3 regions of the Pseudomonas sp. KT_2_4 genome follow, and region 1 is predicted to be linked to each of the others. Evidence: predicted binding sites of a transcription regulator. Region 1 holds the regulator's gene; each other region holds the start of a gene.
The links. The regulator sigma-54, encoded in region 1, starts transcription at its own class of promoters, with help from an activator protein. The targets are predictions, from matches to a motif close to ANTGGCATNNANNTTGCTNT.
Positions count from the first base shown of each region.

Region 1 (10,544 bases):
TACATGAGGATCTGTGGGTCGAGGGCAATGGCCCGCGCCAGGGCGACACGGCGCTTCATGCCGCCGGACAACTCGTCCGGCATCAGGTCGATGGCGCCGCGAAGGCCTACGGCCTGCAGCTTCAGCAACACGATGTCACGAATCATTTCATCGGACAGCTGGGTGTGCACCCGCAGCGGGAAGGCCACGTTTTCGAACACATCGAGGTCGGTAAACAGCGCGCCGCTCTGGAATAGCACGCCCATATGCTTGCGCGCATCGAACAGATCGCTGCGTGACAGCGTCGGCAGGTTCTGGCCGTTGACCCACACTTCCCCGGCACTGGGGCGCAATTGCATGCCCATCAGGCGCAACAGGGTGGTCTTGCCGCAACCGGAAGGCCCCATGATGCCCGTGACCTTGCCGCGAGGAATGCGAATATCGACGTTATTGAAGATGCTGCGCGTCCCGCGCTTGAAGGTAAGACCCTTCAGCTCGACCGCGTAGGCGTTATCGGCACTCATCTAATCTCCTTGGGATGCAGCCTTTCACTCAGACACCATGTGTGCGACTTTGGTTTTCAACAGATGCGCAATAGTTGAGCACATGGGTTGGGCGGACCGAACTGGCGGCGAACTATATCACTGCTGGTACAGAGCGCCCAAGGCCGGAACAGCGCTGGTTCAGATTTGAGACAGGGAAAAAACGTTGCTTGCTATGTTGCCCACGGTGCTTTTCAGTTATCCCGCGCACAAAGCCTGACGAACTTGCGTGAGGGAATCGATCATTACCGCTATAATCGCCGACTTTTCGTCAGGCTATACGATTTCAGACATGAGCCAATCCAGCGACCTTATTCAATCCGCACAACGCACCATACGCCTTGAGCTTGAAGCCGTAGAAGGCTTGCTGGCCCATATCGACGCGGATTTCGTGCGCGCCTGCGAGATGATTCTGGCGAGCAAGGGCCGCGTTGTGGTGGTCGGCATGGGCAAGTCCGGCCACATTGGCAACAAGATCGCGGCGACCTTGGCGAGCACGGGGACCACTGCGTTTTTCGTGCACCCGGCCGAAGCCAGCCACGGCGACATGGGCATGATCACCAAGGATGACGTGATTTTGGCGCTGTCCAACTCCGGCACCACCAACGAAATCGTGACCCTGTTGCCGCTGATCAAGCGCCTGGGCATCCAGATGATCAGCCTCACAGGTAACCCTGAGTCAACGTTGGCCAAGGCTGCCGACGTCAACCTGAACGTGCACGTGACCCACGAAGCCTGCCCACTGAATCTGGCGCCCACCTCCTCCACCACCGCCGCGCTGGTAATGGGCGATGCCCTGGCGGTGGCATTGCTGGAGGCCCGCGGGTTTACGGCCGAGGACTTCGCATTTTCACATCCGGGTGGCGCACTGGGCCGTCGCCTGCTGCTGAAAGTGGAAAATGTCATGCATCGCGGCGCCGAGCTGCCGAGCGTTCCACGCGGCACTCTGCTTCGGGATGCGCTGATGGAAATGACGCGCAAGGGCTTGGGCATGACCGCCATCGTCGAAACCGATGGCCGGCTGGCCGGGATATTCACCGACGGCGACCTGCGTCGTACCCTTGACCGCACCATTGATATCCATACCGCGACCATCGACGCCGTGATGACCCCTCACGGCAAGACCGCCCGCGCCGAAATGCTCGCGGCTGAAGCGTTGAAAATCATGGAAGACCACCGGATAGGCGCACTGATCGTGGTCGACCACGATGATCGGCCGATCGGGGCCCTAAACCTAGGCGACTTGCTGCGCGCAGGAGTGATGTAAATGATCAGCGACCTGATGCAACGCGGTAAAAACATCAAACTGGCGATTTTCGACGTTGACGGCGTGCTGACGGATGGCCGCCTGTACTTCCTCGAAGACGGCAGCGAATTCAAGACCTTCAACACCCTCGATGGCCAAGGCATCAAAATGCTGATGGCAGCGGGCGTGCAAACCGCAATTATCAGCGGTCGAAAAACACCGGTTGTGGAACGCCGCGCACAAAACCTCGGTATTCCTCACCTGTATCAGGGCCGCGAGGATAAACTGGTGGTGCTGGACGAGCTTCTTGGCCAACTCAACCTAAGCTATGAACAGGTCGCCTATCTGGGCGACGACCTGCCAGACCTGCCGGTGATTCGCCGGGTGGGCCTGGGCATGGCCGTCGCGAATGCCGCGGCGTTTGTCCGCGAACACGCCCATGGCATCACCACCGCCCGTGGCGGCGAAGGTGCCGCCCGCGAGTTCTGCGAGTTGATCCTGCGTGCCCAGGGCAGTCTTGAAGCGGCCCACGCCGCCTACCTATAGAGCGTTATATGCTGAGCAAAAAGATTCGCAACTTCCTGTTATTCGGGGTCATCGCCGCGCTGCTCCTGGCGGTGGGCTACTGGAATATCAGCCCGGAGCGCTTTCTCGACAAGCCTGTTGCGCAGGTTGACGAAGGTCTTATCGACTATTACGCCACCAATGCCTACAGCATTCAGTACCTGCCTGACGGCAAGGTGCAGTATGAGATGACATCGGACAAGGTCGAGCACTTGAAGGCTTCCGAAGTCAGCCTGCTGACCAATCCGGACCTGAACCTGTATCGCGGCACCGAATTTCCCTGGCACGTCACCAGCAAGCGTGGCGAGGTCAACCCGGATGGCACCGAAGTTGAACTGATCGACTCGGTTCGCGTCGCACGTACAGACGCGCAGAACCGCGACACCATCATTACCAGCAGTCGCATGACCGTATTCCCACAGAAGCAATATGCGCAGACCGAGCAAGACGTTAGAATCGACGGCGCTGGCGGTGTATCGACTGGCAAGGGAATGAAAGCGTATTTGAAAGAAAGCAGGATACACCTGCTATCGAACGTAAGAGGACAGTATGAGGCTCGTTAAAACCCTCCCTATTTTGCTCGGTCTGGGCGCAGCACTGGGAAGCGTGAGCGCCTGGGCTCTGCCGAACGATAGCCAGCAACCGATCCATATTTCGGCTGACGATGCACAGCTCGATGACAAGAAAGGTGTTGCCACCTATACAGGCGGCGTGATCATCACCCAGGGCTCGATGAAGATTACCGGCAACACGGTGACTCTGACGCGCACCCAGGCAGGCGACATTGACGTGGTGACGTCGGTGGGCAACCTGGCTTATTTCGAGCAGAAGCAGTCCGCTACCGACACCGGCCCGATGAAGGGCTACGGCAAGACTATCCAGTATCACGCCCAGCAGAATCGTATCGTGTTGATCGACCAGGCCAAGGTACTGAGCCCAGACGGCAACTCGACCGAAGGTGAAAAGATCACCTATGACACCGTCAAGCAGATCGCCAACGCCGGTCGCGCCAACGGCTCCAAGGTCACTGCACCGCGCCCGCGCATCGACATGGTTATCCAGCCGAAGAAGAAGGCCGAGTAATGGCAACCCTGAAAGCCCAGCATCTGGCCAAGGCCTATAAAAGCCGCCAGGTGGTACGCGACGTCAGCCTGTCGATCGACAGCGGCCAGATCGTCGGTTTGCTCGGCCCCAACGGTGCCGGCAAAACCACTTGCTTCTATATGATCGTCGGGCTGGTCCAGGCAGACCAGGGTCGTGTATTGATCGACGACCTGGATGTCAGCCATCAACCCATGCACGGTCGTGCACGGGCAGGTATTGGCTATCTTCCCCAGGAAGCGTCGATCTTCCGCAAACTGTCGGTAGCCGATAACATCATGGCGATTCTCGAGACCCGCAAGGAACTCGATCGCGATGGCCGCCGCCAGGAGCTGGAAAGCCTGCTGCAGGAATTCCACATCAACCATATTCGCGACAACCTCGGCATGAGCCTGTCCGGTGGTGAGCGCCGCCGCGTGGAAATCGCCCGCGCCCTGGCGACCGCGCCGAAATTCATCCTGCTGGATGAACCCTTTGCCGGTGTCGACCCGATTTCGGTGGGTGACATCAAGCAGATCATCCATCACCTCAAGGCCAAGGGCATTGGCGTGCTGATCACCGACCACAACGTGCGCGAAACCCTCGATATCTGCGAAACAGCGTATATCGTCAACGATGGTCAGCTGATTGCCGAAGGCGATGCCGAGACTATCCTGGCTAACGAGCTGGTGAAGGAAGTGTACCTGGGTCACGAGTTCCGCCTGTAAACACAGGGGTATCGCGCTTTTCCCTGGAGCGCGCGGGAGTCAATGGAAACCTCGGTTTTTTTATTGTTACCGCGCTCTAGGCAAAGGCCCCGAGATCAGGCATATAATTTGCTTATGTTTGGCGCTCACGCGCCCTGTCGTGGATGGCGCATTGCGCCGGCGAATAAGGTGTTAAGCCCCTGCCATGAAACCATCGCTAGTCCTGAGAATGGGCCAGCAGCTGACGATGACACCGCAGCTGCAACAGGCCATCCGCCTGCTCCAATTGTCGACCCTGGACCTGCAACAGGAAATCCAGGAGGCCCTGGAGTCCAATCCGATGCTCGAACGCCAGGAAGAAGGCGACGACTTCGATAATGCAGACCCGCTGGCCGACAACATCGAGCAAAAACCCAATCCCGACGTGCAGGAACCCTCCTATCAGGAAACCGCCCCGACGGTGGACAACCTGGAGGAAGGCGACTGGAACGAACGCATTCCCAACGAGCTTCCCGTGGACACCGCGTGGGAAGACGTCTACCAGACCAGCGCCAGCAGCCTGCCGAGCAACGATGATGACGAGTGGGACTTCACCACCCGTACGTCGGTGGGCGAGAGCCTGCAGAGCCACCTGTTGTGGCAACTGAACCTGGCGCCGATGTCCGATACCGATCGCCTGATCGCGGTCACCCTGATCGACTGCATCAACAACCAGGGCTACCTGGACGAAACCCTCGAGGAGATCCTTGAGGCCTTCGACCCGGAACTGGATATCGAACTGGACGAAATCGAAGCCGTCCTGCACCGCATCCAGCAATTCGAGCCCGCCGGCATTGGTGCCCGCACACTCAGCGAGTGCCTGTTGCTGCAACTGCGCCAATTGCCGGCCAAGACCCCATGGCTCACCGAAGCGCAACGCCTGGTCAGTGACTACATCGACCTGCTGGGCAGTCGCGACTACAGCCAACTGATGCGCCGTATGAAGCTCAAGGAAGATGACTTGCGCCAGGTCATCGAGCTGGTGCAAAGCCTCAACCCGCGCCCAGGCTCGCAGATCGAATCCAGCGAAGCCGAATACGTAGTGCCCGACGTCATCGTGCGCAAGGACAACGAACGTTGGCTGGTGGAGCTGAACCAGGAGTCGGTACCGCGCCTGCGGGTCAACCCGCAATACGCAGGTTTTGTGCGCCGCGCCGACACCAGCGCCGATAACACCTTCATGCGCAACCAGTTGCAGGAAGCGCGGTGGTTCATCAAGAGCCTGCAAAGCCGCAACGAAACCCTGATGAAAGTCGCAACCCAGATCGTCGAACACCAGCGCGGTTTTCTGGAGTACGGCGACGAGGCCATGAAGCCTCTCGTGCTGCACGACATCGCCGAAGCCGTCGGCATGCATGAATCGACGATTTCCCGGGTTACCACGCAGAAATTCATGCATACCCCACGGGGTATTTATGAGCTGAAATACTTTTTCTCCAGCCACGTCAGCACCTCTGAAGGCGGTGAATGCTCGTCCACGGCGATCCGCGCGATCATCAAAAAACTGGTTGCCGCTGAAAATCAGAAAAAGCCGTTGAGTGACAGCAAGATCGCTGGTTTACTGGAGGCACAAGGCATTCAGGTCGCCCGTCGAACCGTCGCCAAGTACCGCGAGTCCCTAGGGATCGCGCCATCCAGCGAGCGTAAGCGTTTGATGTGACGGGCGGGCCACAGCGTTCCAGTGGTGGGTATTCCTGCCCACCGCCTTATGCACTGGCAACGAAGGAGAAGCTGTATGCAAGTCAACATCAGTGGACACCAGCTGGTAGTCACCAAGCCCCTGCGTGAATACACCGAGAGCAAACTGAACAAGCTTGCGGGACATTTTGACAAGATCACCAACGTGCAGGTCACCATGGAGGTCGATAAGCTCAAGCAGAAAATCGAGGCCACCCTGCACGTACCGAATGCCAAGCTCGTTGCCAATGCAGAACATGAAGACATGTACGCGGCAATTGACTCGCTCTACGACAAGCTCGACCGCCAACTCATAAAGCATAAGGAAAAGAATCTGCACCTGATGCAAGGTACAGGTCGTTAACTCTCCCCCCATGATCCGACTTGAAACCATCCTGACCCCCGGCCGTTCCCTCGTGAACGTGCCGGGCGGCAGCAAGAAAAAAGCCCTCGAACAAATTGCCAACCTGATCGCACGCGAAGTGCCGGATCTGGAGATGCAAGATGTCTTCGAAGCGTTGATTGCCCGTGAAAAACTCGGTTCCACCGGTTTTGGCAACGGCATCGCCATTCCGCACTGCCGCCTCAAAGGCTGTGAAACACCTGTGAGCGCCTTGCTGCACTTGGATCACCCCATTGATTTCGACGCCATCGACGGCGCCCCGGTCGACCTGCTCTTCGTGCTGCTGGTCCCGGAAGCCGCCACCGATGCGCACCTGGAACTGCTCCGGCAGATCGCCAGCATGCTGGACCGCAAGGATGTACGCGACAAACTGCGCAGCGCCTCCAGCAATGAAGCGTTGTACCAAGTTGTCCTGGATGAACAAAACGGGCAGTAATCATGCGTTTGATCATCGTCAGCGGTCGCTCCGGCTCGGGTAAGAGCACCGCCCTCAATGTGCTTGAGGACAACGGCTTCTATTGCATCGACAACCTGCCCGCCGGCCTGCTGCCAGAGCTGGCGGAACGCGCACTGATCCATACCGAATTGGCGCAGCCGCTGGTGGCGGTCTCGATTGATGCGCGCAACCTGCCTAGCCACCTCTCGCGGTTCCCGGAACTGTTGGAAGAAGTGCGTGCCAAGCACATTCATTGCGATGTGCTGTACCTGGATGCCGACGAAGAGACCTTGCTCAAGCGGTTCTCCGAAACCCGTCGACGCCACCCCCTCAGCAGCGCCAACCGCTCCCTGGCCGAAGCCATCGAGGACGAGACCAAGCTGCTCGGGCCGATCATTGACCTGGCCGACCTGAAGATCAACACCACCAATCTGAACCTGTATCAGTTGCGCGACGCGATCAAGCTGCGCCTGCTGAACCAGCCTGAGCCGGGGACGGCGTTTCTGGTCGAGTCATTTGGCTTCAAGCGCGGCATGCCGGTAGATGCCGACCTAGTGTTCGATGTGCGCTGCCTGCCCAACCCTTACTGGAAGCCGGAGTTGCGCGATCAGTCCGGGCTGGATCAGCCTGTGATCGACTACCTGGCCGCACAACCGGATGTGGAAGAGATGTTCCAGGACATCTCCAGCTACCTGCTCAAATGGTTGCCGCGCTTTGCCGCCAGCAATCGAGCCTATGTCACCATTGCCATTGGCTGCACCGGCGGCCACCACCGCTCGGTCTATTTGACTGAACGGCTGGGCCAGGTGCTGCAACAAACCCTCAAGAACGTCCAGGTTCGCCACCGCGACCTGAGTTGAAAGGAACACCTGCGCGATGCCTGCTCTGGAAATTGAAATCATCAACAAGCTGGGCTTGCACGCCCGGGCGTCGGCTAAATTCGTCGGCGTGGCCGGGCAGTTCCCCTGCCAGATCCGTGCTGGGCGTACGCCAGAGTCCATGGTCGATGGCAAAAGCATCATGGCGATGATGATGTTGGCGGCCGGCAAAGGCACCAAAATCCATCTGCGCACCGAAGGCGAGCAAGAAGACGAAGCAATGGCCGCACTGGTCGCGTTGATCAACAACTATTTCGACGAAGGCGAATAACCCTACTGTAGGAGCTTGCTCGCGAAAAACGTCAACGATAACGCGGGCATCCTGGTTAACGCAGTGCTCTCAGTTTTTTTTGCGAGCAGGCTCCCTCCTACAGGGAACCACCCTCAGCCTAACGCCGTATCCATCACCATCATCAGGCAAAACCCGAGGCACAGCCCAAGGCTGGCGAGATTTTCATGGCCATTGCGGCGCGACTCGGGGATGACTTCATGAGTCACGACCAGCAACATTGCCCCGGCGGCCAACGCCAAACCCAGCGGCAACAACACTTCGGCAAGGCTCACCAGCCATGCACAGAGCACCGCAAATACCGGCTCAACCAAGCCTGATGCAGCGCCAATCAAAAAGGCTTTGATCCGCGACATTCCCGCCCCAGCCAATACCAGCGCAATCACCAGCCCTTCAGGCACATCCTGCAGGGCAATGCCCATGGCGAGGCTGTCGGCATCCGCCATGCCTCCGCCCGCAGAAACCCCAACAGCCATGCCTTCCGGAATGTTGTGCGCAATGATGGCAAACACGAACAACCAAATACGCGGCGGGATAACCGGTTTATCCGGTGTACCCACCAGCATTTCCGGGCTGGCGCCAGAAACCTTGCGGTCTACGAGGTACAGGCCGAACGCCCCGAGCATGATGCCGAAGCTGATCAAGCCACTGGCGCCCCAAGGTGAAAGTCCCAGGCTTTCGGCGGCGGCGATGCCCGGTACCACCAGAGAAAACGCAGTCGCCGCCAGCATCACACCGGCACCAAAGCCCAGCAGGGTGTCGCTAAGCGCCATCGGCATGCGCCGAATCACCAACACCGGCACCGCGCCCAGCGCCGTGCCAAGCGCGCAGATCGCCCCACCCTGCAAAGCACGCAGTATGCGCGGTTCCAGGTTCAACCAGGCCAGCCCATGGGCCACCAATAACGCAGTACCTGCCAATAGCAGCAGCGTGCCAAACGCATAACGAAACATTCGCACGCTACCGATCGCCAGTGTTTGAGTGCCCATAGTCGGCCTTAGATCTTGTTATGGAGTGAATGTCAGGCCAAAGCGGCCTGATAGCGCGCGGCAACCTCCGGCCAGTTGATGACGCTATAGAATGCATTGATGTACTCCGGTCGTCGGTTTTGATATTGCAGGTAGTAAGCGTGCTCCCAGACGTCCAGGCCCAGCACCGGCGTATTGCCGCTCATCAGCGGGCTGTCCTGGTTGCCGCTGCTTTCCACCACCAGCGTTTTTTGTGGCGTAACGCTCAGCCAGGCCCAACCGCTGCCGAATCGCGTCAAGGCCGCCTTGGTGAACGCCTCCTTGAAGCTGTCGAAACCACCCAATTGCTCGTCGATAGCCTTGCCCAGCGCGCCCTCGGGTTTGCCGCCCCCTGTCGGTGACATGACTGCCCAGAACAACGAGTGGTTCGCATGCCCGCCTCCTTGGTTGACCACAGCAGCGCGTAATTTCTCCGGCAATGTTTGGACGCTGGACACCAGCTTCTCCACCGGCCAGCCGGCGAACTCAGTCCCCTCGACCGCAGCATTGAGGTTATTGATGTAGGTCTGGTGGTGCTTGGTGTAGTGAATTTCCATGGTTTGCGCGTCGATATGCGGCTCGAGGGCGTCGTAGGCGTAAGGCAAGGCCGGCAAGGTATAGGTCATATCAATGTGCTCCATAGTGGGACGTGGACGTTGGCGTCGCAGCACTGCCCAGCAGCCGATGAGTGCGTGGGTATTCGCCGTGATCGCTGATGAAATTCAGCAGCTCGACGTAGGTCTTGCTGCTTTGGCGCAGCGCGGCCTCGCGCAGTGACGGGCTGAGTCGCGGGTTCTGCATGGTCTGTAAGAGGCGCTGATGGATAGCGCAGAGGTATTCCGCGCTTTCCTCAGGCTGGTTCAGGCGCAAGTGCAGGTCCGCCAGGTTGTGATGGGAAATGACGCAAGCCGCCACTGCTTCGTCAGCATCCGCCCAGCGTTCGAACAACACTTGGGCCAGGGCCAGGGCTTGCAGATAGGCCTCGCGAGCGTCAACCAACTCGCCTGCCATAAAGCAGCGATTGGCCCGTTCGATCGTGCGTTTCCAGTGCTCCATGGTGAGCCTCCAAAGCGGGGTCGTTGATTACACGCCGCCGGCGGTGAGCTTTTCCGGGTCCAGCAGGACTTCCAGTTGGCTGCGCGGCAGGTCGGTGTGTTCGAGGGCGACATCGATCACCGGGCGGCCTTGCTGATACGCCTTCTTGGCGATTTCAGCGGCTTTCTGGTAGCCGATGATCGGGTTAAGTGCGGTGACCAGGATCGGATTGCGTGACAGCGCTTCCTTGAGCTTGGGTTCGTTGACCTTGAAGCTGGCAATGGCCTTGTCCGCCAGCAACCGGCTGGCATTGGCCAGCAACTCCAGGCTGCTGAGCAGGTTTTGGGCAATGATCGGCAGCATCACATTCAGCTCGAAATTGCCCGACTGACCGGCCACCGTGATCACTGTGTCATTGCCGATAACCTGGGCGGCCACCATGGCGGTCGCTTCCGGGATGACCGGGTTGACCTTGCCCGGCATGATCGACGAGCCCGGCTGCAGCGCCTCCAGTTCGATTTCACCCAGGCCGGCCAATGGCCCGGAGTTCATCCAGCGCAGGTCATTGGCGATCTTCATCAGCGACACCGCCGTGGCTTTCAACTGACCAGAGACCGCAACGGCGGTGTCCTGGGAGCCAATCAGCGCAAACAGGTTCTTGC
Region 1 covers NZ_CP166962.1:4,935,005-4,945,548, reverse strand. The annotation lists gene AB9N64_RS22760 (ATP-binding cassette domain-containing protein) at 1-503, opposite strand, end outside; gene AB9N64_RS22755 (KpsF/GutQ family sugar-phosphate isomerase) at 814-1,788, shown strand; gene AB9N64_RS22750 (HAD family hydrolase) at 1,789-2,313, shown strand; gene lptC (LPS export ABC transporter periplasmic protein LptC) at 2,322-2,894, shown strand; gene lptA (lipopolysaccharide transport periplasmic protein LptA) at 2,881-3,414, shown strand; gene lptB (LPS export ABC transporter ATP-binding protein) at 3,414-4,139, shown strand; gene AB9N64_RS22730 (RNA polymerase factor sigma-54) at 4,324-5,817, shown strand; gene hpf (ribosome hibernation-promoting factor, HPF/YfiA family) at 5,893-6,198, shown strand; gene ptsN (PTS IIA-like nitrogen regulatory protein PtsN) at 6,209-6,673, shown strand; gene rapZ (RNase adapter RapZ) at 6,676-7,533, shown strand; gene AB9N64_RS22710 (HPr family phosphocarrier protein) at 7,550-7,822, shown strand; gene AB9N64_RS22705 (ZIP family metal transporter) at 7,936-8,829, opposite strand; gene AB9N64_RS22700 (superoxide dismutase) at 8,862-9,473, opposite strand; gene AB9N64_RS22695 (hypothetical protein) at 9,475-9,903, opposite strand; gene AB9N64_RS22690 (class II fumarate hydratase) at 9,931-10,544, opposite strand, start outside.

Region 2 (10,544 bases), 2.6 Mb from region 1:
GGTCATCTGAATGATGGTCTGCATGATGGTGCTTTGGGTGGAGATGGTCTTGGCGTTCGCCTGGTAGTTGCTCTGGGCCTTGATCAGGTCCACCAGTTCGTTGGTCAGGTTGACGTTGGAGTTCTCCAGGGAGTTGGCCACGATCGAACCCAGGGTGCCGGCTTGCGGGTTGTCATAACCCGGCTGGCCCGAGGCGAAGGTCTCTTTCCAGGTGGTCGCACCGGCTGGCTGCAGGCCCTGCTCGTTGTTGAAGCTGGCCAGGGAGATCTGGCCGATGGCCTTGCTCTGCTGGTTGCTGAAGGTGGCGAACAGGACGCCGCTGCCGTCGATTTTCAGGCCGGTGATCTGGCCGGTGGCATAGCCGTCGGTGACCGGAGGGTTACGGTAGGTAGCCGAGTTGTACTGGGTAATGTTGGCCATGTTGATGGCGATGCCGCCCGGGTTGGCATCCGCACCGTTAGCCTTCCACACGCCGTCAGTCACCTTGCCTGGAACCCACCCGGCAACGGTCAGGGTCTTGTCGGACACACCATTGGTGACGACAGTAGTCAGATTGCCAGCGCCATCGAAGGTCAATGTCGACGGCACGGGTGGCGTCGAAGGGGTGCCAGTCGGGGCCGAACCATCAGGGTTGCGACCGTCAATCAGGGTATAGGCATTCCACTTGTTGCCGTCGGTTTTCACCAGGTACTGCACCATCGGGTGCGCGTTCCCCTGAGAGTCGTACAAGGTGGTGCTGTATTGGGTGGTGAAGGTCTCGGTCTTGGTCGGGTCAAACGGCTTGGCCGCCTGGTCAATCACCGGCTCCGAGGAATTCAGGTTACTGGTGGAGTCGACCTTGGTGGATGCCTTGGGCGGCAGATTCGCCAGGTTCAGTTGCAGATCGACCAAGCCGCCCTTGGTGATCTTGCCATTATCGTCCGCGGCATATCCTTGCAGGCGCGAAGTGCCGGTGTTGTTGGTGATGTAGCCGTCCTTGTCCGCACGGAACGCACCACTACGGGTGTACTCCAGCGAACCGTCGCTGCCCTTCTGCACGAAGAAGCCACCGCCCTGAATCGCCATGTCGAGGATGCCGCCGCTACCGTTGACATCGCCCTGGGTGAACTGCTGGGACACCGCCGCCAGGTTCACACCGTTGCCGATGCTGTTCTGGCCGGTGCCCAGCTTGGAAGCCGCGTAGATATCGGCGAATTCCGCACGGGATGACTTGAAGCCAGTGGTCGCGACGTTGGCGATGTTGTTGCCGGTCACGTCCAGTTGTTTGTTGGCCGCATAGAGGCCGCTAAGGCCGATATTAAAAGACATGTTTCTCTCCTTCTGCCGTATTTAGCCGGCTCTATGTACCGATAGTCTGAATTTGCGACAGTTTGACGCTGCCCATGCCGCCCGCAAGGTTGAGCAGCATTTCGCCGCCAGTCTTGCTCAGGGTCACACTGGTGACCGTGGCGGGCAGCGAAGTGGCCAAGGCCACTGCGTCGCCTTTGTCGTTCTTGGTGGTGGCGTTGAAGGTGTAGGTGCCAGCTGGGGCGACCTCGCCCTTGTCGTTCTTGCCGTCCCAGATAAAGCTTTGGGTGCCGGCACTCTGGGCGCCCATGTCAACGGTGCGCACCACATTGCCGTCTTTGTCGGTGATCTTGACGGAGACATTGCCCACCGCCGAGGTCACTGCCACCGAACCGGTCATGCTCTTGCTGGTATCCACCATGGCCTTGTCGGTCTGGATGATGATCGAACGCCCCACCAGCGACGAAGCCTGCAGCGCCTGCGAGGAGCTGAAGTTGCTGGAGATGTTGTTCACCGAGTCATTCAGGGTGTTGATGCCTTCCAGGCTGCTGAACTGGGCAAGCTGCGCGACGAACGCGCCGTTGTCCTGAGGCGACAGCGGGTTCTGGTTTTTCAGTTGAGTGACGAGCAGTTGCAGGAAAGCATCCTTGCCCAGCGACTGGTTGCCCGTCGCCGTCTTGGAAGCGTCACTGACGCTGCTGTTATTCGTCGCGGTCTTGACCTTGGAATTGAAAAGGTCCTGAACCGCCGTGTTGTTAGACGTATCAACGATGGCCATTATTTGGCGCCCCTTATCACTGACCCAGGGTCAGAACCTTCTGCATCATGGTTTTGGCGGTGTTCATCATTTCCGCGTTGGTCTGGAACGAGCGACTGGCGGAGATCATGTCAGCCATTTCCTCGACCACGTTGACGTTGGGGTAGTAGACGTAACCCTTTTCGTTCGCGGACGGATGGTTGGGCTCGTAACGGGCCTCCAGGTTGCTCTGGTCTTCGACCACGCCCAACACCTGCACGCCTGAGCCGGCGGCGTCCTGGTTCTGGAACAACGAATCGCTGCCGTTTGCCTGACCACCCTGGAACATGGTGGCAAACACCGGATGGCGGGCGCGATACGTCTGGTCAATGCTCGACGAGACAGTCTCGGCGTTGGCGATGTTACTGGCGACGGTGTTCAAACGCGTGGTCTGCGCGCTCATGCCACTGCCGGCAATATTGAAAACACTGGACAGAGACATGGCTTACTCTCCACGCAGGGCTGACATCAGCCCTTTGAATTTGCTGTTGAGCAGGGTGAAGCTGGCCTGGAAGTTCACCGAGTTTTCGGCGTAGTTCGATTGCTCCAGCTGGGCGTCGACGGTGTTCTGGTCGATCGACGGCTGCATCGGCGTGCGATACAGCAGTGACTCGTCACCCTTGCTCAGGCCTTGCGCTTCGATATGACGGCTGTTGGTCATGTTCAAGGCGAAGGTGCCGTTCTTGGTCTTGTCCTGCTGTGCGGCGAGCACGGCGGAGAAGTCCAGGTCCCGAGCCTTGTAGTTCGGGGTGTCGGCGTTGGCAATATTGTTGGCCAGGACTTCGGCACGCTGGGCGCGGAAGCCCAGGGCTTGTTCGTGGATACCGAGCGCTTTATCGAAGCTGATGCTCATGGCGGAAACCTTTAGGCTGACCTGCTGTTCGTTAGCAGGGTTATAGCAAGGTGCATGCCAATCTTGCGGGAGCCCCTATATCAAGGGTTTGGAGGGGAGTCGACGGCGGCTATGCCAGAAAAGCGGCAAGCGATTTCCGCGTAGCGCCATTAAAGCGGCAATGGGCAGTTGCCGCTTTACGCCAGCTTGCCGAGAAAAAAATGTGGGAGCTGGCTTGCCTGCGATGGCGGAGTACCTGCCGACCAATTCATCGACTGACACAACGCCATCGCGGGCAAGCCCGGCTCCCACAGTTTTATTGCATACCCCAGGCTACTTGGCCTGGTAGATGATCCCCGGGCTGCATTGCACCATCTGGAAGTGATCCGGCAGCCCATTGAGCGCCTCGGAAGCACCGAGGAACAGATAACCTCCGCGCTTGAGCGTGCCGTGGATGCGCAACAGGATGTCCTTCTTCACTTCAGCCGAGAAATAGATCAGCACGTTGCGGCAGAACACCATGTCGAACTTGCCCAGGCTGGCGTAGCTGTCGAGCAGGTTGAAAGAGCGAAATTCGACGCGGTTCTTGATCGGCGCCTTGATCGCCCAACGCCCTGCCCCTTTGGGGTCGAAGTAGCGTTGCAGGCGTTCCTGGGACAAACCTCGGCCCAGGGCCAGGCTGTCGTACTCACCGGTCTTGCAGTTGGTGAGCATGGTGCCGGACAGGTCCGTGGCCACAATTTGCGCACCGGCTTTCAACTGGCCCATGTTGGTCCGCTCGAACTCATCGATGGACATCGAGATCGAGTACGGCTCCTGCCCCGAAGAACAGGCCGCCGACCAGATACGCAGGCGCTGGCCCGGGCTGGCCTTGATGGCTTCGGGCAACACTTTGTTCTTGAGCACTTCAAAGGGATAGGTATCGCGAAACCATAAGGTTTCGTTGGTGGTCATGGCATCGACCACCATTTCCTTGAGCCCACTGCGCGGCTGCCCCTGGATCCGCTGGACCAACTCACCCAGGGACTTGATGCCCTGCTGTTCCATCAGCTTGTTGAGACGGCTGGATACCAGGTACTGCTTGTTTTCACCGAGCAATATGCCACAGGCTTTTTCCAGGAAGACCCGGAACTGTTCGAAATCCAAATTACCCGTAGACAATGATGCCGCCTCTTAAATCGTGTGACCGCCGGGGGACATCCCCTAGCCGTGATCTGCTGCCTTGATCCGGTCGACTACCCGGGATGCGAGGTCATCAGGACGGAATTTGGCCAGAAAGTCATCCGCACCGACCTTCTTGACCATTGCCTGATTGAATACCCCCGACAACGAAGTATGCAGGATGATATGCAATTTTTGCATGCGTGGATCGTTACGTATCTCGGCCGTGAGCGTATAGCCATCCATTTCCGGCATCTCGATGTCAGAGATCATCATCAAGAATTCTTCTTCGGGCTTCTTGCCTTCGTCCGCCAGCTTGCGCAGGTAATCCAGGGCTTGGCGTCCGTCATTGAGGGCCACCACCTCCACCCCGACGGTTTGCAGGCAACGCGTGACCTGCTTGCGCGCCACCGAAGAGTCGTCCACGGTCAACACGCGCAGCGAAACCGCCTTGTGTGCCGTTTCGGCATCCACCACTCCGACGGAGATGGTTTCCGAGGTGGGGGCCACTTCGGCGAGGATCTTCTCCACGTCGATGATTTCCACCAACTGGTTATCGACCCGCGTCACCGCCGTCAGGTAGTGATCGCGCCCCGTGCCCTTGGGCGGCGGATGGATCTCTTCCCAGTTCATATTGACGATGCGCTCCACCGAGCGCACCAGGAAACCCTGGGTCTTGGTGTTGTACTCGGTGATGATCACGAAAGGGTTCTGGCGGTCTTGCAAACCCGCGGCCCCCGTGGCCATGGCCAGGTCAAGAATCGGAATGGTCGCGCCCCGGATGTTGGCCACGCCACACACCACCGGACTGGACTTGGGCATGATCGTCAACTTGGGACATTGCAGCACTTCACGCACTTTAAACACGTTGATGCCATACAACTGATTGCCATCCAGGCGGAAAAGCAACAACTCCAGGCGATTCTGCCCTACCAGCTGTGTGCGCTGGTTTACTGAATCCATTACACCTGCCATGCCCAGACTCCTAAATCCTAGGGGTACGACGCGTACCCAACACTAAACGGCACGAGCTTTGCTATTTACTGAGTATGGATATTAAAACGACAGTTTCCCGACACCCTGGCCGCTCACGCTACCGCAGACTGCTCTGCGCCGCGCTGGCGCTGCTTGTCTCGGGCCTGGGCGTCACGGCCCGCGCCGACAACGTTACCCTGCCTGATCTACTTATCGGCGTCACCCAAGGCTTTCTTGAGTTCACTGTAGAAGATTATCTGGCGACCACCCAGACGCCGGGGCGTTATGAAATTCAGGTCAACCAGTTGGACCCACGTTTGCGCATGCCAATGTGCGACAAGGAATTGACAGCCACCCTGGAAAGCCCCGCCCAGCCTATCGGCCGTGTGACCGTGAAGGTGCGCTGTGAGGGCGCCTCGCCCTGGACGGTATTTGTGCCGGCGCAGGTCAAGCTGTTTCGCGACGTAGTGGTAGTGGCGCGGCCATTGAAGCGCACCGGCATCATCGGCTACGACGATGTGGCGCTGCGCGAGAGGGACATCAGCTTGATCAACCAGGGCTACCTGACGTCACTGGACCAGGCCGTCGGGCAAAAACTCACCCGCCCCGTGGTCACTGACCAAGTCCTCACACTGGTTCATCTGGAACAGGCGGAGGTGATTCGCAAGGGTGACCAAGTGGTGATTTCCGCCAGCAGTGGCGGCCTGAACGTCAGGATGCCGGGCGAGGCGTTGTCCAACGGCGGCATGAGCGAACAGATCCGTGTCAAGAACCTCAACTCCAATCGCGTGATCAAGGCGCGGGTCACGGCGCCAGGCCAAGTCGAGGTGGCGCTATAGATGACTGGAATCAAATGCCAGCTTTTCCTACACTGTGTGCTGGATATTGAGCCGAACAGGTTTATTGTCAATCGAGCCTAAAGTTTGCCCGGGTATGGCCGAAAACATGGCAAGCGTCCAAATACCCAGAGGTTTTTCAACATGGTCATTGATTTCAGTCGTTTGAATAACACCCCGGCCTTGCCCGGCAATACGCGCACCGGCGGTGCCAAGGACAGCGTAGAAGCCAAGCCGCAGCCCTTGCCTGCCAAAGCAGAGCAGGCCGCCGCCAGCCAGAGTGGGGAATCGGTACACCTGAGCAATGAGGCTCAACAGTTGCAAAAGGTCACTGACTCGCTGCGCGATCAACCCGTCGTCAATAAAGCCCGCGTGGCCGAGTTGAAACAGGCTATCGCCGATGGCAGCTATAAAGTCGACAGCAACCGTGTAGCCAGCAAGCTGCTCAACTTCGAAGCCGAGCGCTAGGCAAAGGCCTGCGCAGGGCTTTTGGACGCTTAAAACCCAAGGCCAGCCATGCACCACGACGAACATTTGCTCCAACTGATCATTGATGATCTGGCGCCGACGCAACAATTGCTCGAGCTGCTCAAGGAAGAATCCCTGGCCTTGTACGGCCGGGATATGCCCTTGCTGGAAGAAATCCTGGCGCGCAAACAGTCGCTGATTGTCTTGCTCGAACAGCACGGCAAGAAGCGCAGCGAGATTCTGATCAGCCTGGGCCTGCCTGCCGACCACGATGGCCTGGCACAACTGGCCAGCCACTCTTCAGTCGGCGATCAACTGCTGGCACAGAGCAAAGAACTCAATCATTTGCTCGCACAGTGCCAGGAAGCCAACCTGCTCAACGGTCAGTCGATCCAGCTTCAGCAAGCCACGACCGCCAATCAGCTGCGCATACTGCACGGCGGAGAGCCTCCGGCCCTGTATAACGCCCAAGGCTCCACCTCACGCCTGGTCAAGCCAAGCACCCGCAGCCAAGCCTGACACCGGTTTACAGCGCGACCTATCCAAGGCGCGCTACATACTGGCAAAATGCCGGTTCTTGCGTGTAGTCGTATTTTGCCTGGAGATGGAAGAACCGTGTTCAACGCCCTTAATGCGGAAGATGCACCGCAGCCACCCAAGGTGCTCACCACGCCTCTGGAAATCGCCAGCACGTTGCGGATGCTGCAAGAAAGCCATGACCCGCTGATCATCACTTTCCACGAACGCAGCCAGCGGTTCCAGAGCTACCTGGTGGACATTGACCGCGACAGCAAGACGCTGGTACTGGACGAAATGATTCCCCGTGACGGTGAACGCTATCTTGAGAATGGCGAAGCCTTCCGTATCGAAGGTTTCCATGAGGGCGTGCGGGTTGCCTGGGAAAGCAACGGCACCTTGACCATCAGCGAAAAAGGCGGCCACCGCATCTATAGCGGCAGCCTGCCCGGCGAAGTGGTTTACCATCAACGACGCAATGCCTTCCGCGCCGCACTCAAGCTTGCGCAGCTGGTGGACATTCAGTTGGGTGGCGAGAAGCTCAAGGCACCTATCAGCGGTAAGCTGCTGGATATCTCGGCAACCGGCTGCAAATTGCGCTTTGAAGGCGATATCTCCGAACGTCTGCAGTTGGGCCAGGTCTATGATCGCTTTATTGCTGCCCTGCCCTTCGGCAGCATGACCACTTCCGTGGAACTGCGCTACCTGCACTTCGAAGACAAGATCAACACCACCTTTGCCGGCGTGCGCTTTCACAACATGAGTGGTTTGGTGCAGCGACAAGTGGAACGCTTTGTCTACCAATTGCAGCGAGAAGCTCGGCGCTTCGATAAAGACGACGATCTTTAAGCGTTAGACGCTGAGATAAAAAAACGGGCAGATCCTGATGGGATCTGCCCGTTTTTTCGTTCAGGGGCGCGCCCTGCTTAAGTCATGGGGATGTTCGTCCGGGTCTGGTGGCTCGTGCGGTTCTTCGCTCGTTGGCTCCTCGGTATCAGGGACGGGCTCTGGGTCAGGAACAGTGACTTGCATCTGCTCCTGCACCACCTGCTCATCCACCCGCGGGTCAAGGGCAGCCACCAAAGGCGAACTGGACATGCTGTCGGGCATCGCCACGTGATGCAGTGGTGCGTCGTCGACCTGATGCAGGTTGGTTACCGCCTTGGGTCGAATGCGCCACACCAGGATCAGCGCACACAGGCTGAAAAACGCGTAGAGCATCTGGCTGCCGAATAGCTTCATCACCACACCGGCCAACAGCGGCCCCACGCTGGCGCCGATCCCGTAGGTAACGAGCAACATGGCCGTCAGTGACACCCGGCGATCGCCTTCCACATGGTCGTTGGAAAAGGCCACCGCCAAGGGGTAAAGGCAGAACTGCACCAGCGAACAGAAGAAGCCCGCCACGAACAACACCTCCAGCGGTACCTGCGTCATGATGGCCAACGGTAAGGCCGTTATCGCCAGGCACAAGGCAAAGCAGCGGATCAGCAGCGCGCGGTCATAGCGGTCCGACAACCAGCCCAGTGGCCACTGCACGACCAATCCAGCAAAAATGCAGCTACCCATGAACAAGCCGACTTGCTCAGTCGTCAGGCCCTGCTGAGAGGCGTAGAGCGGCGCCAAGCCGTAGAACGAACCGACGATCAACCCAGCGCCCAACACGGTGCTGAGCGATTGCGGCACGCGCTTGATAAAGAAGCGCGGCTCCATCGGAGCCGGGTGCAGTGGGGCCGGGTGAATGCGTCGGGTCATCGCCACAGGGACCAGGCACAGCGCAAAGCACAGCGCCACGAGCATCAACAGTTCAAGCCCGAGATGGGGGTGCATGACCAGGATCAATTGGCCCAGCACCAACCCAAGGTAGGACGCAATCATGTAACCGCTGAACACTACGCCGCGCTGCTTGGCGTCTGCCTGCTCATTGAGCCAACTCTCGATGACCATGTACTGGCACATCATCCCCAGGCCCACGATCATCCGCAGCACAATCCAGGCTGGCAGCCAATCAATCAAACCGTGACCCAGCACTGCTGCGCCGACGATCCCGGCGCAGGTAGCGTAGGCACGAATATGCCCGACCCGGGCAATCAAGCGGTGCCCGAGCTTGCCGCCCAGCACCAAGCCAAAATAGTTGGCAGCCATCAGCGCACCCACCCACAGGCTGTCGACGTTGTCTGCTGCCAGACGCAAAGCCAGATAAGTACTAAGCAGGCCGGAGCCGATCAGCATCATCAAAGAGGCGAAATAAAGGGCTCGAAAAGATTTCCAGATCTGGCGCATCGGCGTTCCGAGCGGCTCCTTGCGGTGAGGGGTAGGGCTATCAGCATGATAGTCCGGGGCGGTTGAGTCCGGACAGACGGTAGGGTCTGTTTCCGGGGATTATTTTGTTTCACAGCTCAGACGATACGTGGGTGTCTGTGAGGTACATAACCGTGGAGATAAATACACGGCGCACCACCTGTGAACCTTGATAACACGCAAGGTTCGACTGGTATTGGGGTATCTGTACAAAAGGCGTCAATGGAACGCTGGGCAGGCTTTGGAAGTTGGCGTTCTTTTCGAGCGCCCAAAACAAAACCCCAACTGCTTTCGCAATTGGGGTTTCGGAATTTAATCTTGACGATGACCTACTCTCACATGGGGAAACCCCACACTACCATCGGCGATGCATCGTTTCACTGCTGAGTTCGGGATGGGATCAGGTGGTTCCAATGCTCTATGGTCGTCAAGAAATTCGGGTACTGAGTCGTGGCCAGTTGGCCTCGCTTCAGCAAATTGGGTATGTGATAGTTTTCGGTGTTTTGTGAGCGTCGAACTTTCGGTTCATTGCGTCTTCACACACCGCAATCTGGTCTCTCTCGAGTTCGCAAATTGCTTGGGTGTTATATGGTCAAGCCTCACGGGCAATTAGTATTGGTTAGCTCAACGCCTCACAGCGCTTACACACCCAACCTATCAACGTCGTAGTCTTCGACGGCCCTTCAGGGAACTCAAGGTTCCAGTGAGATCTCATCTTGAGGCTAGTTTCCCGCTTAGATGCTTTCAGCGGTTATCTATTCCGAACATAGCTACCCGGCAATGCCACTGGCGTGACAACCGGAACACCAGAGGTTCGTCCACTCCGGTCCTCTCGTACTAGGAGCAGCCCCTCTCAAATCTCAAACGTCCACGGCAGATAGGGACCGAACTGTCTCACGACGTTCTAAACCCAGCTCGCGTACCACTTTAAATGGCGAACAGCCATACCCTTGGGACCGGCTTCAGCCCCAGGATGTGATGAGCCGACATCGAGGTGCCAAACACCGCCGTCGATATGAACTCTTGGGCGGTATCAGCCTGTTATCCCCGGAGTACCTTTTATCCGTTGAGCGATGGCCCTTCCATACAGAACCACCGGATCACTAAGACCTACTTTCGTACCTGCTCGACGTGTCTGTCTCGCAGTCAAGCGCGCTTTTGCCTTTATACTCTACGACCGATTTCCGACCGGTCTGAGCGCACCTTCGTACTCCTCCGTTACTCTTTAGGAGGAGACCGCCCCAGTCAAACTACCCACCATACACTGTCCTCGATCCGGATAACGGACCTGAGTTAGAACCTCAAAGTTGCCAGGGTGGTATTTCAAGGATGGCTCCACGCAGACTGGCGTCCACGCTTCAAAGCCTCCCAC
Region 2 covers NZ_CP166962.1:2,333,401-2,343,944, forward strand. The annotation lists gene flgE (flagellar hook protein FlgE) at 1-1,308, opposite strand, end outside; gene flgD (flagellar hook assembly protein FlgD) at 1,340-2,065, opposite strand; gene flgC (flagellar basal body rod protein FlgC) at 2,082-2,525, opposite strand; gene flgB (flagellar basal body rod protein FlgB) at 2,529-2,936, opposite strand; gene cheR (protein-glutamate O-methyltransferase CheR) at 3,249-4,076, opposite strand; gene AB9N64_RS10740 (chemotaxis protein CheV) at 4,119-5,051, opposite strand; gene flgA (flagellar basal body P-ring formation chaperone FlgA) at 5,126-5,890, shown strand; gene flgM (flagellar biosynthesis anti-sigma factor FlgM) at 6,032-6,355, shown strand; gene AB9N64_RS10755 (flagella synthesis protein FlgN) at 6,404-6,874, shown strand; gene AB9N64_RS10760 (flagellar brake protein) at 6,971-7,720, shown strand; gene AB9N64_RS10765 (MFS transporter) at 7,781-9,154, opposite strand; rRNA gene rrf (5S ribosomal RNA) at 9,489-9,604, opposite strand; rRNA gene AB9N64_RS10775 (23S ribosomal RNA) at 9,761-10,544, opposite strand, start outside.
Region 2: the regulator sigma-54 is predicted to act here: its motif matches at 2,979-2,998, upstream of flgB (flagellar basal body rod protein FlgB).

Region 3 (10,544 bases), 740 kb from region 1:
AGCCGCGGTGGTCGCAGCCTGAGCACGTCGGAGCTGACCGCCCTGGTCAACAAGGATGAGGCCGTTGTCGTCGATATTCGCCCGGCCAAGGATTATGCCGCCGGCCATATCGTTGGTGCCCTGAACATTCCTCAGGACAAGCTGATCGCGCGCTTGGCCGAGCTGGAAAAATACAAGGCCAAGACCATTATCCTGGTCGACGCCCAAGGCCAGCACTCGGGCACCCACGCCCGCGAGATGCTCAAGACCGGCTTCACCGCCGCCAAGCTGTCGGGTGGTATCAGCAGCTGGCGTGGCGATAACTTGCCGTTGGTGAAGTGATATGAGCCAGGTTGTCGTATATTCCAGCGATTATTGCCCGTTTTGCATTCGAGCCAAGCAGCTGCTGCAGAGCAAGAAGGTCGCCTTCGAAGAGATCAAGGTTGATGGCAAGCCTCAGGTGCGCGCCGAAATGGCCCAGAAGGCTGGCCGCACGTCGGTCCCGCAGATCTGGATCGGCACCCGGCATATCGGTGGTTGCGATGACCTGTTCGCTCTGGAGCGCGCCGGTAAACTTGATGCGCTGCTGTCCGTCTGACTGCCAACCCCTTAAGAACCCCAAGATAAAGAAGGATCTGCGATGACTGATCAACAGAATACCGAAGCAGCAGAAGCTCAAGGCCCACAGTTTTCGCTGCAGCGCATCTACGTGCGCGACCTGTCGTTCGAAGCGCCGAAAAGCCCGGCGATCTTCCGTCAGGAATGGACCCCAAGCGTTGCGCTGGACCTGAACACCCGTCAGAAAGCCCTGGAAGGCGACTTCCACGAAGTCGTGCTGACCCTGTCGGTCACCGTCAAGAATGGTGAAGAGGTCGCTTTCATCGCTGAAGTGCAACAGGCCGGTATCTTCCTGATCCAGGGTCTGGACGAAGCGTCCATGAGCCACACCCTGGGCGCGTTCTGCCCGAACATCCTGTTCCCGTATGCCCGTGAGACCCTGGACAGCCTGGTCACCCGTGGTTCGTTCCCGGCCCTGATGCTAGCCCCGGTGAACTTCGATGCCCTGTACGCCCAAGAGCTGCAGCGCATGCAACAGGAAGGCGCTCCGACCGTTCAATGATTTTTTGAGCGGCGCCGATCAAAAATGTGGGAGCGGGCTTGGGTGGGAGCTGGCTTGCCTGCGATAGCATCACTGCGGTGTGACTGACACACCGAGGTGCCTGCATCGCGGGCAAGCCCGGCTCCCACCCAAGCCCCCTCCCACATTTGTTTTGCGTTTTATTTAAAGCCCAGTTGTCGCCAGCCTTCGTAAACAGCGACGGCCACGGTGTTCGACAGGTTCAGGCTGCGGCAGCCTTCACGCATCGGCAAGCGCAGGCGATGGCCATCGGGCAATGCGTCGAGCACCTCGGCCGGCAGGCCCCGGCTTTCCGGGCCGAACAGGAAGGCATCGCCCTCGGCAAAGCTGGCATCGTGAAACGGCCGCGAGCCCTTGGTGGTGAACGCGAACAGCCGAGGGTGGCCCAGGCTCTCCAGGCAACTGGCCAGGTCGGCATGGCGCTTGAGGGTGGCGTACTCGTGGTAGTCCAGCCCGGCGCGGCGCAGGCGCTTGTCGTCCATGTCAAAGCCCAGCGGCTCGATCAAATGCAGGTGGCAGCCACTGTTGGCGCACAGCCTGATAACGTTGCCGGTATTCGGCGGAATTTCTGGTTGAAAAAGGATGACGTGAAACATGCACGGCTCCGAAGGCAAAGATGCGCTGCATTCTACCCCCGAAGACGACCCGAGACCGAAGCTATTGCCGAGGGTGTTGGGCTCATTGGCGATTGTCGGCTTGATGATTGGCTTGATGATCGGTCGCTTGACCACCCCCGAGCCGCTTGAGCTGCAACAGGTAGAACCTGCGGCGGATGGTTTGGTGGTGTGGTTCAACGACGAACCCAAGCTGCACGGCGAGCATATCGACGGCACCGTGGCGTTGCTGTTTGACGCCCAGGGCAAGGCTGCCAGCGGGCAGCTCAAGGTCAATGACAAGGACGTGAATTGGCGCATACGCAAGACCGATGCTGGCCTGCTGCTGAACCTGGTGGCGGCTCGGCCGTTGCGTGGGGAGTGGAGCGGTGCAGAGGTCGATGGCCGCTGGCGGCTGGAGATCCATCTCCAAGAGCAATAAAAGAGGGAGTTCCCGGCCTGCCTGTACCAGGGCTCCCAAAACGGGGTGAAGCCTAAGGCTTCGGTGTTAAAGAGGGGATTCTCGGCCTGCCTGTACCAAGGTCCCCGAAACTGGGTAGTACTGGGGTTATTGCAGGGGGCGTGCCAAAACTTGCAATTGCTGCTGGAAAAAAATGCCAAAAAGCGCAAAGCCCCGGAATACGGGGCTTTGTTTGTTTCTACTGCCAAGAAATTTGTAGCAAAAGCGATATGCGAGTTTTCTGGTCTGTGCTCAATGCCGGTTCATCGTGCATTGAAGCGGTGCACAGTCTGCAGGCATTGCACAAAACCAATGTGGGAGCTGGCTTGCCTGCGATGACGGCGTGTCAGCCCTATACTGGGTGACTGACACACCGTCATCGCTGGCAAGCCCGGCTCCCACACGGGGCCTTCAGCGGTCTTGGGGTTCAGGCTTCATCACCCTCGTCATCATCCCCACCATCCACCTTCATCCCCAATTCCTTGATCTTGCGCGTCAGGGTATTGCGCCCCCAACCCAGCAGCACGGCGGCATCACGGCGGCGGCCGGCGGTGTGTTTGAGCGCGGTCTCGATCATGATCCGCTCGAACGCTGGCACGGCGCTGTCCAGCAGGTTCGACTGGCCGCGTGCCAAGGCCTGGTCGGCCCATTGGCGCAGCGCCTGTTCCCAGTTGGTCACGGGAGCCGAGTCCTGCGGCAGGCTCAGCAGCTCCGGCGGCAGGTCGCTGATGTGCACTTCGCGCCCGGAGGCCATTACGGTGATCCAGCGGCAGGTGTTCTCCAGCTGGCGCACGTTGCCGGGCCACGGCAGATTCTTGAGGTATTCCTCGGTCTCGCTTTTGAGCAGCTTGGGCTCCACCGCCAGCTCCAGGGCGGCGCGGCTGAGGAAATGGCGGGCGAGGGTAGGGATATCTTCGCGGCGGTCCGACATGCGCGGAATGTGGATGCGGATCACGTTGAGGCGGTGGAACAAGTCCTCACGGAATTTACCCGCATGCACCAGTGTTTCCAGGTTCTGGTGGGTGGCCGCGATGATGCGCACATCCACCTTCACCGGCGTATGCCCGCCCACACGATAGAACTCGCCGTCAGCCAGCACGCGCAGCAAGCGAGTCTGGGTGTCGGCCGGCATGTCGCCGATTTCATCAAGGAACAGTGTGCCGCCGTCCGCCTGTTCAAAGCGTCCGCGACGCAGGTTGGCTGCCCCGGTGAACGCGCCTTTTTCATGGCCGAACAACTCGGACTCCATCAAATCCTTGGGAATCGCCGCCATATTCAGTGCGATAAACGGCGAGGCCGCCCGAGGGCTGTGGCGGTGCAGGGCGTGGGCCACCAGTTCTTTACCGGTCCCCGATTCGCCGTTGATCAACACGGTGATGTTGGAATGGCTCAAGCGCCCGATGGCGCGAAACACTTCCTGCATCGCCGGCGCTTCCCCGATGATTTCCGGAGTACGGGTCAGGGTCGGCGGCGCTTCCTGGTTCTGTTGTTCCTGGGCGTGCTGGTTGGCGCGCTTGACCAGCGCCACCGCCTCATCCACATCGAATGGCTTGGGCAGGTATTCAAAGGCGCCGCCCTGATAGGACGCGACAGCGCTGTCCAGGTCCGAGTGGGCGGTCATGATGATCACCGGCAAGCGCGGGTGCTGCTCGCGAATGCGCGCCAGCAAGTCCAGGCCACTGGCCCCAGGCATGCGGATATCGGAAATGATCACGTCCGGTTGCTGACGTGCCAGGCGGCTCATCACCCCATCGGCGCTGTCGAAGCTCTGGGTGGTCATGCCTTCTTGTTGCAAGGCTTTTTCGAGGACCCAGCGGATAGAACGGTCGTCGTCGACGATCCAGACAGTTTCACTACGGCTCATGTCGTGGGGGCTCCTTGTTCCAATGGCAGGAAGATCGAGAACGTGGTGTGGCCGGGGTGGCTCTCACATTCGATCAGGCCCTGGTGCTGGCTGATGATGTTCTGGGTAATGGCCAGGCCCAGCCCGGTACCGTCCGGGCGGCCGCTGACCATGGGAAAAAAGATGGTTTCCTGCAGCTCCGCAGGAATGCCGGGGCCGTTGTCGATGATCTCGACCTTGGTCACCAGGCGATGGCGCACATGGCCGATGGTGAACTGGCGCAGGGCGCGGGTGCGCAAACTGATGCGGCCCAGGCGCAGCTCGTTCTGGCTGCTGATGGCCTGCATGGCGTTGCGCACGATGTTGAGCACCGCCTGGATCATCTGCTCGCGGTCGATCAACACGTCGGGAATGCTTGGGTCGTAGTCGCGCACCAAGGTGATGCAACCTTGGCTTTCGGCCTCGACCAATTGGCAGACGCGCTCCAGCACCTCATGCACGTTGGTCATCGCCAGGGACGGCAGCTTGTTGGAGCCGAGCATACGGTCTACCAGGTTACGCAGACGGTCGGCTTCTTCGATGATGACGTTGGTGTAGTCCTTGAGGTGCTCGTCCGGCAGCTCGCGGGACAACAACTGTGCCGCGCCGCGAATGCCGCCCAACGGGTTCTTGATCTCATGGGCGAGGCCGCGCACCAGCATCTTGCTGGTTTCTTGCTTGGACAGCTGTGCTTCCTCCTTGGTGATACGCAGCAGGCGGTCGCGGGGGTGGACTTCGAGCAGCAACAGGGTCGCGCCATTGCTCAGGATTGGGGTTACGGCGTAGTCGACGGTCAACGTTTGCCCGGTCAGCGCGGTGAGCATCGCTTCGCGCTTGGTGAACGGGTGTGCCTGCTCCACGGCCTGGCGCAACGAGCTCAAGGCTTCGGCCGACTCGGTGAACAATTCGCTGATGAACTGCCCATGGCTGCGCTGGCCGCTGATCGCCAGGAGCATCTCCGCCGCCGGGTTCATGTACTCAAGGCGCAGGTCGGCATTGAGCAGGATGGTCGCGGTGGTCAGGTTGTCGAGTAACAAACGGTGCAGTGCATCGCTGATGGTCATCGGGACCTCTTTTGGAGCAAGGCGCGGGCTTGAGGCACACGCTGATACAAGGAAAATGCAAAAACCAAACCAAGGCTCCGAAAAGAAGCGCTAATGCCCTGAAATAAGGGGTTCAGGCGCGAAACTGTGGCGTTCTGCCAGCCTCAACGGGAAGTTTCGAACCAAAATGGGCTGGGCAATTGAGAAGGGTGCAGGCTATCGCACCAATATAGTGCGGTTTTGTGAAGGTTGTTCAGCCACTGAAGATTGAAGGCAAATCGCAGTCAGTGTGGGAGCTGGCTTGCCTGCGATAGCTGTGGTGCATTCAACACCGTTATCGCAGGCAAGCCAGCTCCCACATTTTTAATTGGATTTGCAGTCCTTTTAACCTTTATAGATGCAAAGCTCGGCGGTGGCGCGGATCATCGCCAGCTGGCGCAGCGGATCATTCAGCGGTTCGTGCACGGCCTCGGCCAGCCATTGGGGGCATTTGGGGTCTGTGCGCAGGGGCGTGAAGTCAGCCAACTGCTGCAGCAGCCTTTTTTGCAGCGCGTCCAATTGCGGGCGAATCTGCTGGACCAGGTCCGGGCGCGGGTCGTCGGGCGCTTTACCCTGGAACTGCCAGTCGGACAGGTGGGTATATTGCACCAGTTTGTTGGCTTCGATCTGGGCGGCGAAGAACTGCTCGGCAGCGGCCGGGTCCAGCTTGTAGCTCGGCGCCTGGGCAGTGACGCTGGCGATCACCTCTTGTTCGCGCTTCTTGTCCTCCACGGGCTTGTGGCTGTCCCACTTGCTCAGTGCTACCTGGTCGGCAATCTCCAGGCGTTCGGCGATGCTGTTGAGCAGGGGTTCGAGCGTAGGCGGCGCTGCGCTCGCACTGGCACTGATGAGCAGCAGGGCAAATACAAGTCGATATCTCAAAGGTGATCTCCTGTGGGAGCGGGCTTGCCCGCGATGGCGGTGTGTCAGTGATACAGCAGGTGGCCGGCAGTGCGCTATCGCAGGCAAGCCAGCTCCTACACTTTGATTGGGTTTGAAGAGTTGGGCTAGCGTAACGCCCAGGCAAAAAAAAGACCTCCCGAAGGAGGTCTTTTTCATCACGCTGCCTCAAGCAGCGCTACCGGATCAGCAGCTGTAGTACAGCTCGTATTCCAGTGGGTGTACGAAGGTGCGTACTTTGATTTCTTCTTCGCTTTTCAGGGCGATGTAAGCGTCGATGAAGTCGTCGCTGAAAACGCCGCCTTTGGTCAGGAACGCACGGCCCTTGTCCAGCTCTTCCAGGGCTTCTTTCAGGCTGCCGCACACTTGTGGGATCTCTTTGGCCTCTTCAGGCGGCAGGTCGTACAAGTTTTTGTCGGCGGCGTCGCCAGGGTGGATCTTGTTCTGGATACCGTCCAGGCCGGCCATCATCAGGGCGGCGAAGGCCAGGTAAGGGTTGGCAGCCGGGTCTGGGAAGCGCGCTTCGATACGACGGCCTTTAGGGCTGTTGACGTAAGGAATACGGATCGAGGCGGAGCGGTTGCGTGCCGAGTAGGCCAGCATCACCGGCGCTTCAAAACCTGGGACCAGACGCTTGTAGGAGTTGGTCGACGGGTTGGTGAAGCCGTTCAGGGCCTTGCCGTGCTTGATGATGCCGCCGATGAAGTACAGGGCGGTATCGGACAGGCCGGCATAGCCTTCGCCAGCGAAGGTGTTCTTGCCGTCTTTGGAAATCGATACGTGAACGTGCATGCCTGAGCCGTTATCGCCGTACAGCGGCTTAGGCATGAAGGTAGCGGTGCGGCCATAGGCATCGGCAACGTTGTGCACGCAGTATTTCAGAGTTTGAACTTCGTCAGCCTTCTTCACCAGCGTGTTGAATTTCACGCCGATTTCGTTCTGGCCGGCAGTCGCCACTTCGTGGTGGTGAACTTCAACGGTCTGGCCCATTTCTTCCAGTGCGTTGCACATGGAGGTACGGATTTCATGGTCGAAGTCGAACGGTGGTACTGGGAAGTAGCCGCCTTTCACGCCTGGACGGTGGCCTTTGTTGCCGCCTTCCACGTCCTGGTCGGACATCCACGAACCTTGCTCGGAGAAAATCTTGAACATGGAGCCGGAGATGTCGGATTTGAACTTGACCGAGTCGAAGATGAAGAACTCTGGCTCAGGGCCGAAGAATGCGGTGTCGCCGATACCGGTGGACTTCAGGTATTCCTCGGCACGGTGGGCGATGGCGCGTGGGTCGCGGTCATAGCCTTGCATGGTCGAAGGCTCGATGATGTCGCACACCAGGATCAGGGTTGGCTCTTCGGTGAACGGGTCGAGTACGGCGGTGCTGTCGTCTGGCAGCAGGATCATGTCGGAGGCTTCGATGCCTTTCCAGCCGGCGATGGAGGAACCGTCGAACATCTTGCCGACTTCGAAGAAGTCATCTTCCAGCGCATCGCGAGCCGGCATGGTCACGTGGTGCTGAGTGCCTTTTGTGTCCGTGAAGCGCAGATCAATCCATTTAACGTCATGATCTTTGATGAGTTGAACCGACTTCGACATGGTGTCCTCCGGGTGGCTTCGGGCTTGGGTAGTGGAGTTAGCCCTTAGAATTTGGGTGATGCCGGCGCGGATACTCCGCCAAGGCAACCTGCCTCACAAGAGAGCAAATTGCATGCCAGTGCGCCAACATGGCCGTTTTGCCTCAAAATAGCCCCTATAACGGTGCAATCGGCAAAAACGGCATAAATCGCGCACTGCAATGTAGCGTTTATTTGTGTAAATGACCCGTTTTGGTGCATTGCGTAGGCAATGCATATTAACTGGTTAAACCTTGAGCGATTTCCGCTATAATCCGCGCCCCCCTTTTTCAGCAGGCCCGGCGCGCGCTGTTTCCATGAAATTAATCGTTAAAGTCTTCCCCGAGATCACCATCAAAAGCCGACCGGTACGGACGCGTTTCATCCGTCAGTTGGCCAAGAACATCCGTGCCGTGCTCCGTGACCTGGACCCGGCTGTGGTGGTGAACGGCGTGTGGGACAACCTCGAGCTGGAAACCCGCATTACCGACGCCAAAGCCTTGAAGGACATGACCGAGCGCCTGAGCTGCATGCCGGGCATCGCGCATTTCCTGCAGGTGGATGAGTACCCGCTGGGCGACTTCGACGACATCACCGAAAAGTGCAAGCAGCACTACGGCAATGCGCTTGAAGGCAAGATTTTTTCGGTGCGTTGCAAGCGTGCCGGCAAGCACCCGTTCAGCTCCATGGATGTCGAGAAATACGTCGGCAGCAAGCTGCGTCGCGAGTGCGGTGCCGCTGGAATTTCCCTCAAAGCGCCGCAAATTGAAGTGCGCATGGAAATTCGCGACCAACGGTTGTTCGTGATCCACAGCCAGCACAACAGCATCGGCGGCTACCCGCTGGGTGCCCTGGAACAGACCCTGGTATTGATGTCCGGCGGTTTCGATTCCACGGTGGCGGCCTACCAGATCATGCGTCGCGGCCTGATGAGCCATTTCTGCTTCTTCAACCTGGGCGGGCGTGCACACGAATTGGGCGTGATGGAAGTCGCGCACTTTATCTGGAAGAAATACGGCAGCTCCCAGCGCGTGCTATTTGTAAGCGTACCGTTCGAGGAAGTGCTGGGCGAAATTCTCGGCAAAGTCGATAACAGTCATATGGGCGTAGTATTGAAGCGTATGATGTTGCGCGCTGCGTCCCGAATCGCCGATCAATTGCAGATCGACGCCCTGGTGACCGGCGAAGCGATTTCCCAGGTTTCCAGCCAGACGCTGCCGAACCTGTCGATCATTGATTGCGTGACCGAGAAGCTGGTGCTGCGCCCGCTGATCGCCAGCCACAAGCAGGACATCATCGACCTGGCCGAGCAAATCGGCACCGCCGACTTTGCCAAGCATATGCCTGAATACTGCGGGGTCATTTCGGTGAACCCCAAGACCCACGCCAAGCGTCACCGCGTGGAGCATGAAGAAAAAGAATTCGACATGGCGATTCTGGAGCGTGCGCTCGAGAACGCCAAGCTGGTGCCAATCGATCGAGTGATCGACGAATTGGGCCAGGATGTGCAGATCGAAGAAGTCAGCGAAGCCCTGGCCGGCCAGATCATCATCGACATCCGTCACCCGGATGCCGCCGACGACGAGCCGCTGGAGATTCCTGGCATCGACGTACAAACGCTGCCGTTCTATGCATTGAACGCGCGTTTCAAGGAACTGGATGACAGCCGTCAGTACCTGCTGTATTGCGACAAAGGCGTGATGAGTCGCCTGCATGCCCACCATTTGCTCAGTGAGGGGCATGCCAATGTGCGCGTTTATCGACCGAGCTAAGAGCCCGGGGCTGTTTGCCTGTGGCCTGCGTCACCGGCCCCCCGACTCTGCCGTCAAGCTGTAACGGCAAGGCCTGACTCTACTGTTAATCGCTGCCACGACCTGTCAGCACACCGAATCCTCTGATCGAGATACACAAGTGATCGAAAATCTACGTAACATCGCCATCATTGCTCACGTTGACCATGGTAAAACCACCCTGGTAGACAAACTCCTGCGTCAATCCGGCACCCTGGAGCGCAACGAGCTCAACGACGAGCGCGTGATGGACTCCAACGACCAGGAAAAAGAGCGCGGTATTACCATCCTGGCTAAAAACACCGCTATCAACTGGAACGGCTACCACATCAACATCGTGGATACCCCGGGCCACGCCGACTTCGGCGGCGAAGTAGAACGCGTAATGTCGATGGTTGACTCCGTTCTGCTGCTGGTTGACGCTCAAGACGGCCCTATGCCGCAAACCCGTTTCGTGACCAAGAAGGCTTTCGAAGCCGGCCTGCGTCCGATCGTGTGCATCAACAAGGTTGACCGTCCAGGCGCGCGTCCGGACTGGGTTCTGGACCAGATCTTCGACCTGTTCGACAACCTGGGTGCTACCGAAGAACAGCTGGACTTCCAAGTCATCTACGCCTCGGCCCTGAACGGTATTGCTGGTCTTGACCACACCGACATGGCTGAAGACATGACCCCGCTGTACCAGTCGATCGTCGACAACGTACCAGCACCGAAAGTCGACCGTGAAGGCCCGTTCCAGATGCAAATCTCGGCACTGGACTACAACAGCTTCCTGGGTGTTATCGGCGTTGGCCGTATCGCTCGTGGTAGCGTCAAGCCGAACACCCCGGTTGTTGCTATCGGCGCTGACGGCAAGAAGCGTAACGGTCGTATCCTGAAGCTGATGGGTCACCACGGCCTGCACCGCATCGACGTTGAAGAAGCTTTCGCTGGCGACATCGTATGCGTGAGCGGTATGGACTCGCTGTTCATCTCCGACACCCTGTGCCAGCCGGACAACGTCGAGGCGATGAAGCCTCTGACCGTTGACGAGCCAACCGTTTCCATGACCTTCCAGGTAAACGACTCGCCTTTCTGCGGTAAAGAAGGCAAGTTCGTGACCTCCCGTAA
Region 3 covers NZ_CP166962.1:4,194,108-4,204,651, forward strand. The annotation lists gene AB9N64_RS19330 (rhodanese-like domain-containing protein) at 1-321, shown strand, start outside; gene grxC (glutaredoxin 3) at 323-577, shown strand; gene secB (protein-export chaperone SecB) at 620-1,099, shown strand; gene AB9N64_RS19345 (tRNA (cytidine(34)-2'-O)-methyltransferase) at 1,258-1,713, opposite strand; gene AB9N64_RS19350 (hypothetical protein) at 1,712-2,152, shown strand; gene ntrC (nitrogen regulation protein NR(I)) at 2,598-4,034, opposite strand; gene glnL (nitrogen regulation protein NR(II)) at 4,031-5,116, opposite strand; gene AB9N64_RS19365 (chorismate mutase) at 5,480-6,016, opposite strand; gene glnA (type I glutamate--ammonia ligase) at 6,221-7,627, opposite strand; gene thiI (tRNA uracil 4-sulfurtransferase ThiI) at 7,962-9,416, shown strand; gene typA (translational GTPase TypA) at 9,556-10,544, shown strand, end outside.
Region 3: the regulator sigma-54 is predicted to act here: its motif matches at 7,728-7,747, upstream of glnA (type I glutamate--ammonia ligase).